4 regions of the Micromonospora sp. NPDC005413 genome follow, and region 3 is predicted to be linked to each of the others. Evidence: riboswitches for the same ligand, from Rfam matches in the RefSeq annotation. Region 3 holds a riboswitch; each other region holds the start of a gene.

Region 1 (3,171 bases), on a different contig from region 3:
ACGGGCCTTTATCGACCCACAGCATCCGCTGCCGGTCACCTGGGCAGCCGCTATCGCCGCGCAGATCTGCACCGTCCTCTCCCACGCCCACGCCATCCCCGTCGTGCACCGCGACCTCAAACCCGACAACGTGCTGGTCACCGCGGATGGGGCGATCAAGCTCCTCGACTTCGGCATCGCCGCCATCCTGCGCACCGACGTCACCCGCCTCACCGCAACCGGCAGCGCCCTCGGCACTCACCACTACATGCCGCCCGAGCAGATCCAGAACGCACAGGTCACGCCACAGAGCGACCTATACGCCCTGGGCTGCGTCCTGCACGAACTCCTCGCCGGGCAGCGGGTCTTCGCCGGCGGCAGCGACTTCGAACTGTGGCACCAGCACGTCACCGAGCCACCACCACCTCTGCGGACGCTCCGCCCCGAGGTGCCCGTCGCGATCGAGGAACTGGTCCTCGATCTGCTGGCCAAGGCCCCAGAGGACCGGCCGACGGACGCCTACGACGTCTACGAGCGGCTGCTGCCCTTCCTGCCCCTACCCGGAGCGGCACCGCCCGCCTCCGAGCGCGCGAGCAGCACCATGCCCGACCCAACGCTGGTGTACCGCCGACCCAACGCGCCCCGACGCCGGCCCGCGCCCGACCCCGTCGTCCCGGCGCCGCGCAGTGGCACGTCGAGCGCCGATCCGGCGGCGATTCTGCGGACCGAGGTTCGAGACGCGATCAAGGCCGCCGTTGCCCAATCCGATGAGCTGCTGGACGACGAACGGTTCGCCCAGGCTGCCGAGGTGCTCGAGGGCGTGATCGGCCCCGCCAGCGAGGCGCTCGGTGCTGAAAGTCCACGCGTGCTCGTTCTGCGATCACGGCGAGCGGCCATTCTCATCATCGGCGGGGACTTCCGGCGCGCGCTGCCGGAGTTCGACGCCCTCGCCGCCGCGTACACCCGTACCGCTGGCCCCACCAGCGAGGACGCCTTGGAATGCCTCCGGCAGGCAGCCCATTGCCGGGCGGAACTCGGCCAGGCCACTACAGCCCTGCGCCAGTTCCGGCAGGTGCTGACGCACGTACGTGCCGCCTCCGGCGACGTCTCCCCCACGGCTCTCGACCTACGTTTCAACATCGGCATACTGCTGGTCTCCGAAGACAAGCCCGCCGAGGCCGCGGACGAGCTGCAACCGCTGCACGACGACCTCTGCGTGGTCTACGGCCCAGACCATGAGCTGACCCGGGAAGTCGCCGACCTGCTTGCTCGGCTCCGACTCGCCGCCGACGGATAGTTCCGCCACCGCCGTCTGCTCAGGTCTCCCCCGCGTGTTGGCCGGGGTTGCTCCCGGCCTCGATGATCTCTATGCTTCCTGGGCGTCAAGAGTGGTCAGCGTCAAGCCTCCCGGCTTGCTGACCCGGCAACCGCGCCACCCGCGCACGGTGCCCCCGGGGGAAGACCAGGCCGACCGCAAGCTGCGGTACGGCAAGAGCGGGTGCCTCGGGCACCGGAGAGCGAGTTCACCGTGCCATTCGAAGAGCTGGACCTGGCCGCTTTCGCGGTCTGCCTGACCTGCGGGCACCTCCGCGACGGTGCCCCGCGCGAACAGCGGTGCCGCTGCCAGCCACGTACACCGGAGTGGGAGCGGCAGTGGCAGGGCCAGGACATCCCCAGTGACCTCGCCCTGTGCCTGTTGTGCGTCCGAGAGACCGTGACCACCCGAACCCGGTGGTCGTGGCTGGCCTGCGAAAGCTGCCGACACGTCTCGCAGGTCGTCGGCGAATGGTACGGCCACCGCGCCGCACTGCCGCTGGGCCGGCACTCGATCATGAACGGCGACGTGGTCCAACCGCAGACGGCCACGACCACCGTGGTCGCCGCCTCGCTGGTGGCTTCCGCGCGGCGTGGTAACGAGCTGCGCGAGTGGCAGCAGGTGGAGTTCGACCGGCTCGCCGAGCCACTACGCCCAGTCGGACCAAGTGTGCCGCTGGTCGAGTGGCAGCGACGGTGGCCGCCCTCGCTCGGAGCAAGCGTCGACGCTTTCGAGCGCTACGGCGTCATGCCCGTCCCCAACGACCTCAGCAGCCTCCGGCAGGCGCAGAACGAATTCTTGGCCACCGCTCGTTGATCGCCAGTCCAGCCGGCTGCTGTTGGTGGTAACCGATCTCGCCAACAGCAGCCGGCTGGTCATCGCCCATCGACGGTCCGGTGATAACGGGCAGCTCGGATGCCACGCCGTTCGATAGCATCCGGCCATGATGGACAGTAGCGGGCAGCGACGTCGGTGCCCAGTGGTCGAAGCATGACCATCATCAGTGGTTGGCCGGCGCTGACCGTGGCATTGAGCAACAGAGCCTCGCCAGCGAGATTGTTCATTCAGGAGCGGTTCGGCCGCTGGCAGGCCCTGCAGGCACGGTATCGGGAATCCGTGGGCTCCCTTGTCGTGCCTGGGAGTCAGGCGAACCCTGGCACCATCGGCTCGGCCTTCGACTGGATGGTGCGCTTCATGGTGCATCCCAGGCCGGACCTGCGCTTGGCGCTGCTCGGCGCGCGCACTCCCCCGCTCCGGCACGCGGTCCACGAACTGGCACGCACGCTGAATTACCTCCAAAGCGGCGACAGCATGGGGACCTCCCGGTTCACCGGGCCGGCCGCAGGCAGCGAAGCCGACCATCGACTCGTTGCCCGGGCCTGCTGGGCGCTGGCGCTCCTCACCGACCTGTACCGGGTCGGTCCGACACCCGGATCCCCGTTGATGGCCCTGGCCCCAAGGTCCATCACCGCCGAGAAGCTACTTGATCTCGCCCCATCCGCGGCCCTCGACGAGCTCCAGGCTCTGCGCGCCTTCGCCGAGCGGAGCCTCCTGCCGTCCCTGTCGGCGCGGCATGGCGCTTGGGCCCTCGGGCCGACCTTCGCCGGATCATCGCTGATGAACGCCGACGCCGACCTGATCGCCGCAGGTCTGCTGCTCGAACTCAAGACGGGCCTCGGCAGCAAGCGCCGCGATGGGACGCGGCGGTCAGCATTGGAAGCGCCGACCATCATGCAGCTGCTCGGCTACGTACTGCTGGACTTTCCTGACGAGTTCGCCATCGAAGCCGTCGGCGTCTACAACGCCCGCTACGCACACCTGACGACGTGGCGCCTACCGGAACTCCTGGCTGAGTTGGCGGGCCGGCCCGTTGATCT
Region 2 (3,171 bases), on a different contig from region 3:
TCCGGGATCGAGCAGGAGGAGGCGAACCGGTGGATCCGTACCGCCTTCGGGGAGCAGGAGCGGCCGGTCGGTGAACCGGCCGAGCCGGGCGAGCCGCCGAAGCCGCCCACCGCCCCACCGGTCGGCTGACCGGGGCGCCTCATCCCAACTCAGCCCAAGGTGGCGAGCGCGGCGAGCAGCCGGTCCACCTGAGCGACGGTGCTGCCCAGGCCGATGCTGGCGCGCAACGCGGTGGGCGGCAGGTCCCGTCGGCCGGTTCGCCCCGCCGCCTCGGTGAGCAGGCGCCGGGCCAGCGGGTGGGCGCAGAACAGCCCGTCGCGTACGCCGATCCGGTGCTCGGCGGCCAGCCGTGTGGCGACGTCGGCGGAATCCCACCCGGCGACCACGAACGAGACGATGCCGACGCGCGGCGCGTCCGGGCCGAAGGTGCGCAACTCCACCACGTGCGGCAGGGCGGCGATGCCGGTCCGCAGTCGGGCCAGCAGCGCCTGCTCGTGGGCGGCCAGCGCGGCCCGGTCCGCCTCGTCGAGCGCCGCGCACACCGCGGCCAGTGCCACCGCGCCGAGCAGGTTCGGGGTGCCGCCCTCGTGCCGTGCCGTGCCGGTCGCCCAGGTCACGTCGTGCGTGGCTGGCCCGACGTTGCTGGTGGCGCCGCCACCGGCCAGGTACGGCGGGGCGGCGTCCAGCCAGTCCGCGCGGCCGATCAGCACCCCCGCACCGAACGGCGCGTACAGCTTGTGGCCGGACACGGCCAGGTAGTCGACGTCGAGCGTGAGCAGGTCGACCGGGGCGTGCGGGGCGAGTTGCGCGGCGTCGAGCACGATCCGGGCCCCATGCCGGTGGGCCACCCGGGCCAACTCGGCGACCGGCCACCGCTCGCCGGTCACGTTGCTCGCACCGGTCACCGCGACCAGCACCGGCAGCGCCGGGCTGCTGCCCCGGCGCAGCTCGGTGAGGGCGGCGGCGAGGTCGCGTACCGCCCCGTCCGGGCCGGTGGGCACCGGGAGCCGGACGGAGCCGCGCGGCCAGGGCAGCAGGTTCGCGTGATGCTCGCCGGCGAAAGTGACCACGGTCGTGCCGGCGGGCAGCGCCCGGGCCAGCAGGTTGAGCGCGTCAGTGGTGTTGCGGGTGAAGATCACGTGATCGTCGGCGCGGGCGCCGAAGAAGTCGCCGACCGTCTGCCGGGCCTGCTCGTATTCCAGGGTGCAGCGCCGGGACAACGCTCCCGCGCCACGGTGCACGCTGGCGTACCAGGGCAGCAGCTCAGCCACCGCGTCGGCGGCGGCCCGCGCGCACGGCGCGCTCGCCGCGTAGTCCAGGTTGATCTCGCCCGGTACGCCGAGGACGTCGAGCGGCCGCGACGAAGCCGCTGCGGGCGCGGTGTCGAAGCGGGTGGGCAGCGAGGGAACGAGGGTGACGGACACGCCGGAACCTCCGGGGTCAGGGACCCCGGGTGCACAGTCGGGACGGGGTCCGCGCTTGCCCAGCGCACCGATCGGGCTGGGCCCGGTCATCACCCGGGGCACCCCACCGCGAACTCGACGAGGGTTGCCGGCCAGCAAGCCGGGGCTTGATGCTGGCGCTCGTGACCAGCCAGCAGCATAGCGGCTGTGGATGCGAGCGGACCAGCCGGCAATGGATGGCTACGCTGACCGCATGGCCGACACCCCGCCCGGTTCACCGCTGCCGTCGTCGCCCGCACCCGCAGCCCCGCCCGTCGGCGAGGCGCCCCGGATGCCGCTGCGCCGACTGGGCTGGCGGCGGTTCCTGGTGCTGGCCGGGGTGGTGCTGTTCATCGCCGCCTGCGCGGTGTTCATGGTCTTCACGCTGGGCCAGTCGCTCGGCCTGCAAGCCCTGCTGATCGGGGTGGTCGCCGCCATCCTGCCGGTGCCGGTGCTGGTCGCCTGCTTCCTCTGGCTGGACCGGTACGAACCGGAGCCGCTCAAGTATTTGATCTTCTGCTTCGCCTGGGGGGCGTTCGTCTCCACGGCCGCCTCGCTCACGGTGAACGAGTTCGCCGCCAACCGCTTCGCCGACTGGGGCCTGCCGTCCGCGCTCACCGGGGTGCTGGTCGCGCCGTTCATCGAGGAGCTGACCAAGGCCCTGGGCCCGATCCTGCTGCTGGTGTTCCGCCGCCGGGAGTGGTCCGGGATCACCGACGGCCTGGTCTACTGCGGGCTCTCCGCCGTCGGCTTCGCCATGGTGGAGAACATCCTCTACCTGGGCGGGTACGGCTTTGCGGCCGGCGCCGACCGGTACGGCCCGGCGACCGGCGCGCAGCAGGTCATCGCGATCTTCATCGTACGGATCCTGCTGTTCGGGTTCGCCCACCCGCTTTTCACCTCGATGACCGGTGTGGGGCTGGGCATCGCGGCCCGGACGGCAGACCGGCGGGTCCGGGTGCTCGCCCCGATCGGCGGCCTGCTGCTGGCGATGATGCTGCACGGCACGTGGAACCTGCTGCCCACGCTGACCCAGGCCACCGGCGAGGCAGTGATCATGCTGTACGGCTTCCTGGGCCTGATGGTGCCGGTCTTCTTCGGCATGGTGGGGCTCGCGGTGTGGCTGCGCGCCTGGGAGGGGCGGCTCACGGAGCGGACACTGCCGGACTACGTACGCGCCGGCTGGCTGAGCCCGCCCGAGGTGGCCGCCCTGAGCAGCCTCGGCAGACGACACGCGGCCCGCAGTTGGGCCCGGCGGGTGGCTGGGGACGCCGGGGCGCGGGCGATGCGCGGCTACCAGTTCGCCGCCACCCGGCTGGCCCTGCTGCGCGACGGGACACTGCGCGGCCTGGACCGCAAACCCGCCGATCAGGAGCGGACCGCCCGCGAGGAGCGTGAGTTGCTGGACGCGATCAGCGCGTACCGGTCGTTCTTCGTGGGTCGGGACCCGCAGGCCCCGGTCGGGGTCTGGGACGGCAGCCGCTACCACCTGCGCTTCCCGGACGGGACCCAGCGTCCGGTCGCCGCGCCGGACGAGCCGGTGGTGCCGATCCCGGTGGTGCTGGCCCCTGCTCCGCCTCCGATGGGCTACGCCCCGCCCGGCTGGCCCGGCCTGCGGCCGGGGGCGCCCTGGCCGCCCGGTCACCCCTGACGGCTGGCGGCTTACTGCTGGCGGCTTGCGGCTCAGGTCATCAGGGTTGCGGCTCAGGTCATCAGGGTGGTGAGGAAA
Region 3 (3,171 bases):
CCGGACGGGCCGATCACGCAGGCCGTCGCACCGCGCGGCACGGTGAGGTCGACGCCGCGCAGCACCCGGTTCGGCCCGAAGGCGAGGTGCACGTCGCGGACGTCGAGGCTGACCGAGGTGGTCGTGCCGGTGGTCGTCATCGGTTCCCTTCCGTCGCGGCGGGCAGCGCCGGCGCGGTGTCGTCGTCGTCCTCGTCGGCCGGTGCGGCGGTGGGCCGACCGTGGCGCAGCCGCCGGTCGATCCAGTTGACGACGTGCGTCAGCGGCACGGTCAGCGCCAGGTAGAAGAGCCCGGCCAGCAGCAGCGCGGACTCGTTGCCGGTGGTGGCCGCGTAGTCCTGCCCGATCCGGAACAGCTCCCGCTGGCTGGCCACCAGGCCGAGGAAGTAGACCAGGCTGGAGTCCTTGATCAGCGCGATGAGCTGGTTCACCCAGGCCGGCAGCACCCGCCGGATGCCCTGCGGAATGATCACCAGCCGCATCGCGTCGGCCCAGGAGAAGCCGAGAGCGCGAGCTCCCTCCAACTGGGCGGCCTCCACCGACTGGATGCCGGAGCGGAAGATCTCCCCGATGTACGCCGCCGCGATGAGCGACAGCGCCAGGATCCCCAGCGGGTAGGGGTCCGGTCCCCAGACCCGCATGCCCAGTGGGGCCAGCCCGACGCCGATCAGCAGGATCGTCGCCGCGGCCGGTAGCCCCCGGAACACGTCGGTGTAGACCCGCGCCGGCCAGCGCAGCCACCGGCTGCGGGAGATGCCGGCGACGGCGAGCAGCAGGCCCAGCACCGAGCCGAGCAGGGCGGCGGAGACCGCCAGGATCAGCGTGTTGGGCAACCCGACGGTCAGCATCTCGGGCAGCGCCTCGCGCATCGCGTCCCAGTCGAAGAAGGTCTCCCACATGGTGCTCAACGGATCCATCGGTCGCCTCTCCTACCGCCCTGCTCGCTCGTCACCGGGTACGTCTCAGGACGCGGTCGACGCGGACGCCGACGGCACAGTCGACGCGGACGCCGACGGCACGGCCACCGTGCCGCTGCCCGGCTTGAAGTCCTCCGGGACCGGCCGGCCCGGGTAGTACTGCGCCTGCAACCGGCTCCAGGTGCCGTCCGCGATGACCTCGTCGAGACCCTTGTTCAGCGCCTCCCGCAGCTTGTCGCTGCCCTTGGCGACGGCGTACGCGGTCGGTGCCGGGCTGAGCTGCTTGGCCGCCACGGTGATCTTGCCCTTGCTGTCGGCGGCCGACTTCTCGCCGATCTCCGCCGGAGCGATCCACGCGTCGGCCGTGCCGGCCTTGAGCTGGTTGATCGCGCCGTTGTAGTCCGGCACCCGCACCGGGTCGAGCTGCTTGCCCGTGGCGTAGTCGTCCTGGACGGTGCCCTGGACCACCACGACCCGCTTGCCGGCGAGCTGGTCGAAGCCGGTGATCGGCGAGCCGGCCGGGACGTCCAGGCCGAAGTAGCCGAAGTCGTAGCCGTTGCCGAAGTCGACGGTCTTCTTCCGCGCCTCCGTGATGGTGATCGAGGAGCTGCCAACGTCGAACTTGCGGTTGTTGACCTGGGAGAGCAGCGCGGAGAAGTCGGTGCCGACGAACTCGACCTTCAGGCCGAGCTTCCCGGCCACCGCGGTCAGCAGGTCGTTGTCGAAGCCGGTGAACGTGCCGTCCTTGAGGTACACGTTCGGCGGTGCGTCGGTCAGCGTGCCGGCGCGCAGCACGCCCGGCTGGGCCAGGCCGTACGGGTTGGCGGTGGTGTCGGACGAGCTGTCCCCGCCGCAGGCGGTGAGCGCGGTGGCGGCCAGGATCGTGGCCGCGCCCAGGGCAGCGGCGCGGGTCAGGGCAGGAAGGAATCGCACGGGTGTCTCCGAAAGGGTTGCGTCTCGGCGCGCACGGGCGTGCGCCGCCGACGGTGCGCCCGATGGGCGTACCGCTGGGGAGGTTTCGGGAAGAGGGGTGCGCTAGTGCGCGGTGCCGCGACGACAGGCGGCGCTGCACATTCGCATCATGTCCACGTGCCGTCGCCGGGTCAGTGCGGGCGAAGGCCAACCGGCGGGGAGTTCCGCGACGTCGGTCGGTGGGGCGGTGCTGAGGATGCGCATGGCTCTCCCGGGTCTGTGCTGACCTGGGTGCCAGGCCACGCTTGCACCGACGTCGTGCCGGTGCCTGGTCTTCACCCGGGGCACCCCACCGCGGAGGAGGGTTGCCGGCCAGCGAGCCGGGGCTTTGCGCTGGCACTCATGACCTGCGCCGAGACTAGCAGCAGAGGTCCGTCGATCGTCCAGTCGATATGACCACGCTCACCGTCCGCGCCCGACGCGCGGCCCGCAGGTCAACCGGCGTGCACGTGCGGGCGGCGCGTCTGGTCGGGCTCCTGGCGGCGCAGGATCTCCCGGGTGACCGAGGCGATCTCGCCCTGCCCGAACGCCAGGTAGCGCAGGACGTTGCGGGTCGGGCCGCCCTCGGTCCACTCGAAGTAGATGTGTGGGCGCCGCCGGCTGCGGTTGCGGATCTCCAGCAGCATGGCGGCCAGCGCGTTCGGCACCGAGGAGCTGGCAAGCCTGAGCACCGGGAAGCGGTCGTGCGCCACGCTGCCGCGCACCAGCAGGCCGGTCTCGAAGTCCGACGGGTCGGTGACCTGCACCTCGACGAAGATGACGTCGCTGTCGTCGGGGAAGTCGTTGTCCGCCACCGTCTGGGCGAGCTTGTCGCGGTACTCGGTGAGGTCGCGCCGCTCCGGCTCGTGCGCGATGAGGCGGATCCGACGCTCGCTCCGCTCGGCGATGAACGCCGTCGCGACCGGGTCGAAGTCGACCCGGTCGACCCGCAGCTCGAAGGCCCGCATCACCCGCGACAGCACCGACACCACGATCATCCCACCGATGAAGCAGGCGGCGATCTTCACACCGTCGGGACGTTGCACCACGTTCGCCGCTGTGGTGTAGACGAACACCACAGCGATGGTCCCGAACGCGACCGTGCGCCCCCGCTGCCCGCGCCGCCGTGCCGCGAGGGTCACCGCTGTCGCCGCCGAGGTGATCAACACCAGAACCCCGGTGGCGTACGCGCCGCCCTGCGCGTCGACGCTGGCCCGGAAGACGACCGTGATCAGGAACGCCACCGTGGTGAACACCAGCACCAGCGGCCGGATGGCCCGCGCCCAGGTCGGCGCCATGCCGTA
Region 4 (3,171 bases), on a different contig from region 3:
CCTGGCCGGCTACCGCGTCGATGGTCTTCAGGCCCTCGCCGGTGTTGAACACGACGGTCTCCGCCGTCGGGTCGAGCCGACCGGACTCGACCAGCTTGCGCAGCACCGCCACGGTGACCCCGCCTGCGGTCTCGGCGAAGACGCCGGTGGTGCGGGCCAGATCGCGGATGCCGGCGCGGATCTCGTCGTCGTCGGCGTACTCCATCCAGCCGCCGGTGCGGCGGACCGCTTCCAGGGCGTAGAGGCCAGCGGCCGGGTCGCCGATGTTAAGTGACTTGGCGATGCCGGTGGGCTTGACCGGGGTGATCGTGTCGGTGTCGGCGTGCAGGGCGGTGGCGATGGGGTTGCAGCCGGCCGACTGGGCGCCGAAGACCTTCCAGCCGGCGGCTGGCGCCTCCACCAGGCCGATCTCGACCAGCTCGGTGAACGCCTTGTCGATCTTGGTGAGCAGCTCACCGCTGGCCATCGGGATGACCACCTGTGCGGGGATCCGCCAGCCGAGCTGTTCGGCCACCTCGTAGCCGAGCGTCTTGGAGCCCTCCGCGTAGTACGGCCGGACGTTGACGTTGACGAACGCCGTGTCCTCGAACTCGTCGGTTTCCACCAGCTCGCCGCAGAGCCGGTTCACATCGTCGTACGAGCCGTCGATGGCGACCAGCTCGCCGCCGTAGACGGCCGTGGTGATCACCTTGCCCTGTTCCAGGTCGCTGGGGATGAAGACCACCGAGGGCACCCCGGCGCGGGCGGCGTGTGCGGCCACCGAGTTGGCCAGGTTGCCGGTCGACGCGCAGGCGAACCGGGCGAAGCCGAGCGCCTTCGCGGCGGTGAGCGCCACCGAGACGACCCGGTCCTTGAACGAGTGGGTGGGGTTGGCGCTGTCGTCCTTGACCCAGAGCGGCGCGGTGATGCCCAGCTCGGCGGCGAGGTGCGGGGCCGCCACCAGCGGGGTGAGCCCCGGGTCGAGGGTGACCCGGGTGGCCGGGTCCTGACCGGCGGGCAGCAGCGCGGCGTACCGCCAGATGTTGTTCGGGCCGGCCTCGATCTGCTCCCGGGTGACCGTGGCCAGCACGGCGGCGTCGTAGTCGACCTCCAGCGGGCCGAAACACTCGTAGCAGGCGTGCTGGGCGGCCAGCGGATAGCGGGCCGAGCAGGCACGGCAGACCAGGGCGCGAGCGGGGCTGGCGGAGGTGTCGATGCCGGAGGCGGCGAGCGTCGACGTCATGTCGAGGGTCCTCTCATCTTTCCCCGCATCGCACGGTGCGGCGGGGACGGAATTGGCACCTGCCCCGCGGGTCGCTCAGCGGTGAGCGCGCGGGGTGGTTGCCGGGGCGTCGTCGGGCCGTATCCCTCAGCCCCTCTGGATGAGGTATTCAGTTGTGCCGTCGAGTCTAGGCACCGTCGGCGGCGACCTCCACCGCAGATCCCAGTGCGTGGGTCAGCGGACGCTCACCGCCGCCGGGTCGATCACCGCGCCACCGATCGTGGCGTACGCCAATTGCGGGGCGACCGCCACGACGTCGGCGACGGCCGGCGCGTGCTGCCACCCGACGGCGTCGGCGCCGATGCTCGCGGTCAGCATGGCCGCAGTCCCAGCGAGCGCGGTCAGCGTGGTGAAGCGCAGAGGCGACCAGGTGCCGAACCGGCTGGCACCGTGGGTGTAGATGCCCCAACCGACCACCGCACCGATCATCATCAGCCCGCCGAGGCCGAACTGGCCGAGTCCGGCCAGACTTCCGCGGGTGATCACAAGGCCGACTCCGAGGAGCGCCACCAGCGAGAGGGCCAGCAGGAGGGGCTTTGGGCGTACGCCGTCGCGGGCCCAGCGGACCAGTTGGGTGATCACCGGGGTGGTGGCCACGAAGAGGGCGATCTGCTGCGGGGCGGCGTGTGCGAGCGCCAGGCTGGTGAGCAGGTTGAAGCCGGCGAAGCCGACCACACCGAGCACCACCACTTCGACCCCCCGGCACCACCGTGCTGGCCGCACTCGCCGACGACGTGCGGCTACAGATCGTCCGGGCGCTCGCCGAGGGTGGTGAGTTCGCCTGCAGCACCTTCGAGTTCGGCGTCTCCAAGGCGACCCGCAGTCACCACCTCAAGGTGCTGCGCGAGGCCGGCCTGACCCGCACCCGGGCCGCCGGCACCAGCCGTCTGGTCCGGCTCCGCCGCGACGAGCTGGACCGTCTCTACCCCGGCCTCCTGGATGCGGTCCTCAGCACGCGCACCTCAGCCTGACGCCCCGCCGCCGTCGTTCGCCGGCTGCGGCCCTCGTGCTGGGCGGGTGCCGCGAGGTGCGCCGCCGCCAACGGGCCGTCCTCGTCCACCAGCACCGACAGCCGGTGCGCGGTACGCCGCGGTTCGGCCGGCGACCGGCGCACGCTTTGGAGCTGAATCGTTTACGACATCATCGAAGGGCGGGGCTGGGAGCGGCGACATCCGTACCTCGACCTTCGTGCAACCCCTGAGCGGACGCGCCGCCGGAACCGCCTCGTCGAGGCTCCGGCGACGCGCGGTGCGCGTACAGTCAGACGGATACCGGGCTGGGCTCGGCCACCGATGCCGATGGAGTGTCGACGCGACGCCGGGCGAGCAGCGTGTCGAGCGCCCAGGCACCCGGGCCGAGCGTCGCGACCAGCAGGAACGACCAGCAGAAGAGCGCTGCCAGCTCACCTCCGTTGTGCTGCGGCAGCAGGCCCTCCGGCTGGTGCACCACGAAGTAGGCGTACGCCATCGAGCCGGACGCGAGAAGCGCGGCGGGCCGGGTGAAGAGCCCGGCCAGCACGAGCACGCCACAGACCAGTTGGATCAGCGCGGCCCACCAGCCCGGCCAGGCGCCGAAGGGTATTGCCGTGCCGGTCATCGGGTTGCCGCCGAACAACCCGAAGATCGAGGACAGTCCGTGCAACGTAAACAGCAGGCCGGTCACGATGCGGAACAGGGACAGGGTCGGCCCGCCGAGCCGAGAGACGTTCATGGAAACCTCCATGGATAGGGATCGATACATACCCATGGTGAAGCATGAATCCATTGAAGTTCATTAATTCCTTGCTAGTGGGAAAATCCCCGGTCGGAACATGCCAGGGCTGCACCCGTGGCGACGAGCAGCCCGGTGACAATGCGGGGGGCGATGCCCTCAGCTGCGCCCACGCAAGAACTCGACCCGAGCGCCATGCC

The links. A riboswitch is a leader RNA that binds a small molecule or an ion and turns the genes downstream of it on or off. The one in region 3 is predicted to bind S-adenosylmethionine.
Region 1: another riboswitch for S-adenosylmethionine. It lies ahead of ABZS37_RS23140 (hypothetical protein); the one in region 3 lies ahead of ABZS37_RS06915 (ABC transporter substrate-binding protein).
Region 2: another riboswitch for S-adenosylmethionine. It lies ahead of ABZS37_RS10530 (aminotransferase class V-fold PLP-dependent enzyme); the one in region 3 lies ahead of ABZS37_RS06915 (ABC transporter substrate-binding protein).
Region 4: another riboswitch for S-adenosylmethionine. It lies ahead of thrC (threonine synthase); the one in region 3 lies ahead of ABZS37_RS06915 (ABC transporter substrate-binding protein).

The regions. Positions count from the first base shown of each region.
Region 1 is NZ_JBEXEV010000025.1:42,189-45,359, forward strand. It holds gene ABZS37_RS23135 (serine/threonine-protein kinase) at 1-1,276, shown strand, start outside; SAM riboswitch class IV at 1,360-1,480, shown strand; gene ABZS37_RS23140 (hypothetical protein) at 1,508-2,110, shown strand; gene ABZS37_RS23145 (hypothetical protein) at 2,285-3,171, shown strand, end outside.
Region 2 is NZ_JBEXEV010000006.1:76,140-79,310, reverse strand. It holds gene ABZS37_RS10535 (FUSC family protein) at 1-129, shown strand, start outside; gene ABZS37_RS10530 (aminotransferase class V-fold PLP-dependent enzyme) at 150-1,400, opposite strand; SAM riboswitch class IV at 1,471-1,591, opposite strand; gene ABZS37_RS10525 (PrsW family intramembrane metalloprotease) at 1,615-3,093, shown strand; gene ABZS37_RS10520 (hypothetical protein) at 3,147-3,171, opposite strand, start outside.
Region 3 is NZ_JBEXEV010000003.1:241,128-244,298, reverse strand. It holds gene ABZS37_RS06925 (amino acid ABC transporter ATP-binding protein) at 1-140, opposite strand, end outside; gene ABZS37_RS06920 (amino acid ABC transporter permease) at 137-916, opposite strand; gene ABZS37_RS06915 (ABC transporter substrate-binding protein) at 962-1,849, opposite strand; SAM riboswitch class IV at 2,125-2,236, opposite strand; gene ABZS37_RS06910 (amino acid transporter) at 2,323-3,171, opposite strand, start outside.
Region 4 is NZ_JBEXEV010000006.1:97,250-100,420, forward strand. It holds gene thrC (threonine synthase) at 1-1,222, opposite strand, end outside; SAM riboswitch class I at 1,233-1,368, opposite strand; gene ABZS37_RS10615 (hypothetical protein) at 1,436-1,948, opposite strand; gene ABZS37_RS10620 (metalloregulator ArsR/SmtB family transcription factor) at 1,972-2,232, shown strand; gene ABZS37_RS10625 (DoxX family protein) at 2,522-2,971, opposite strand.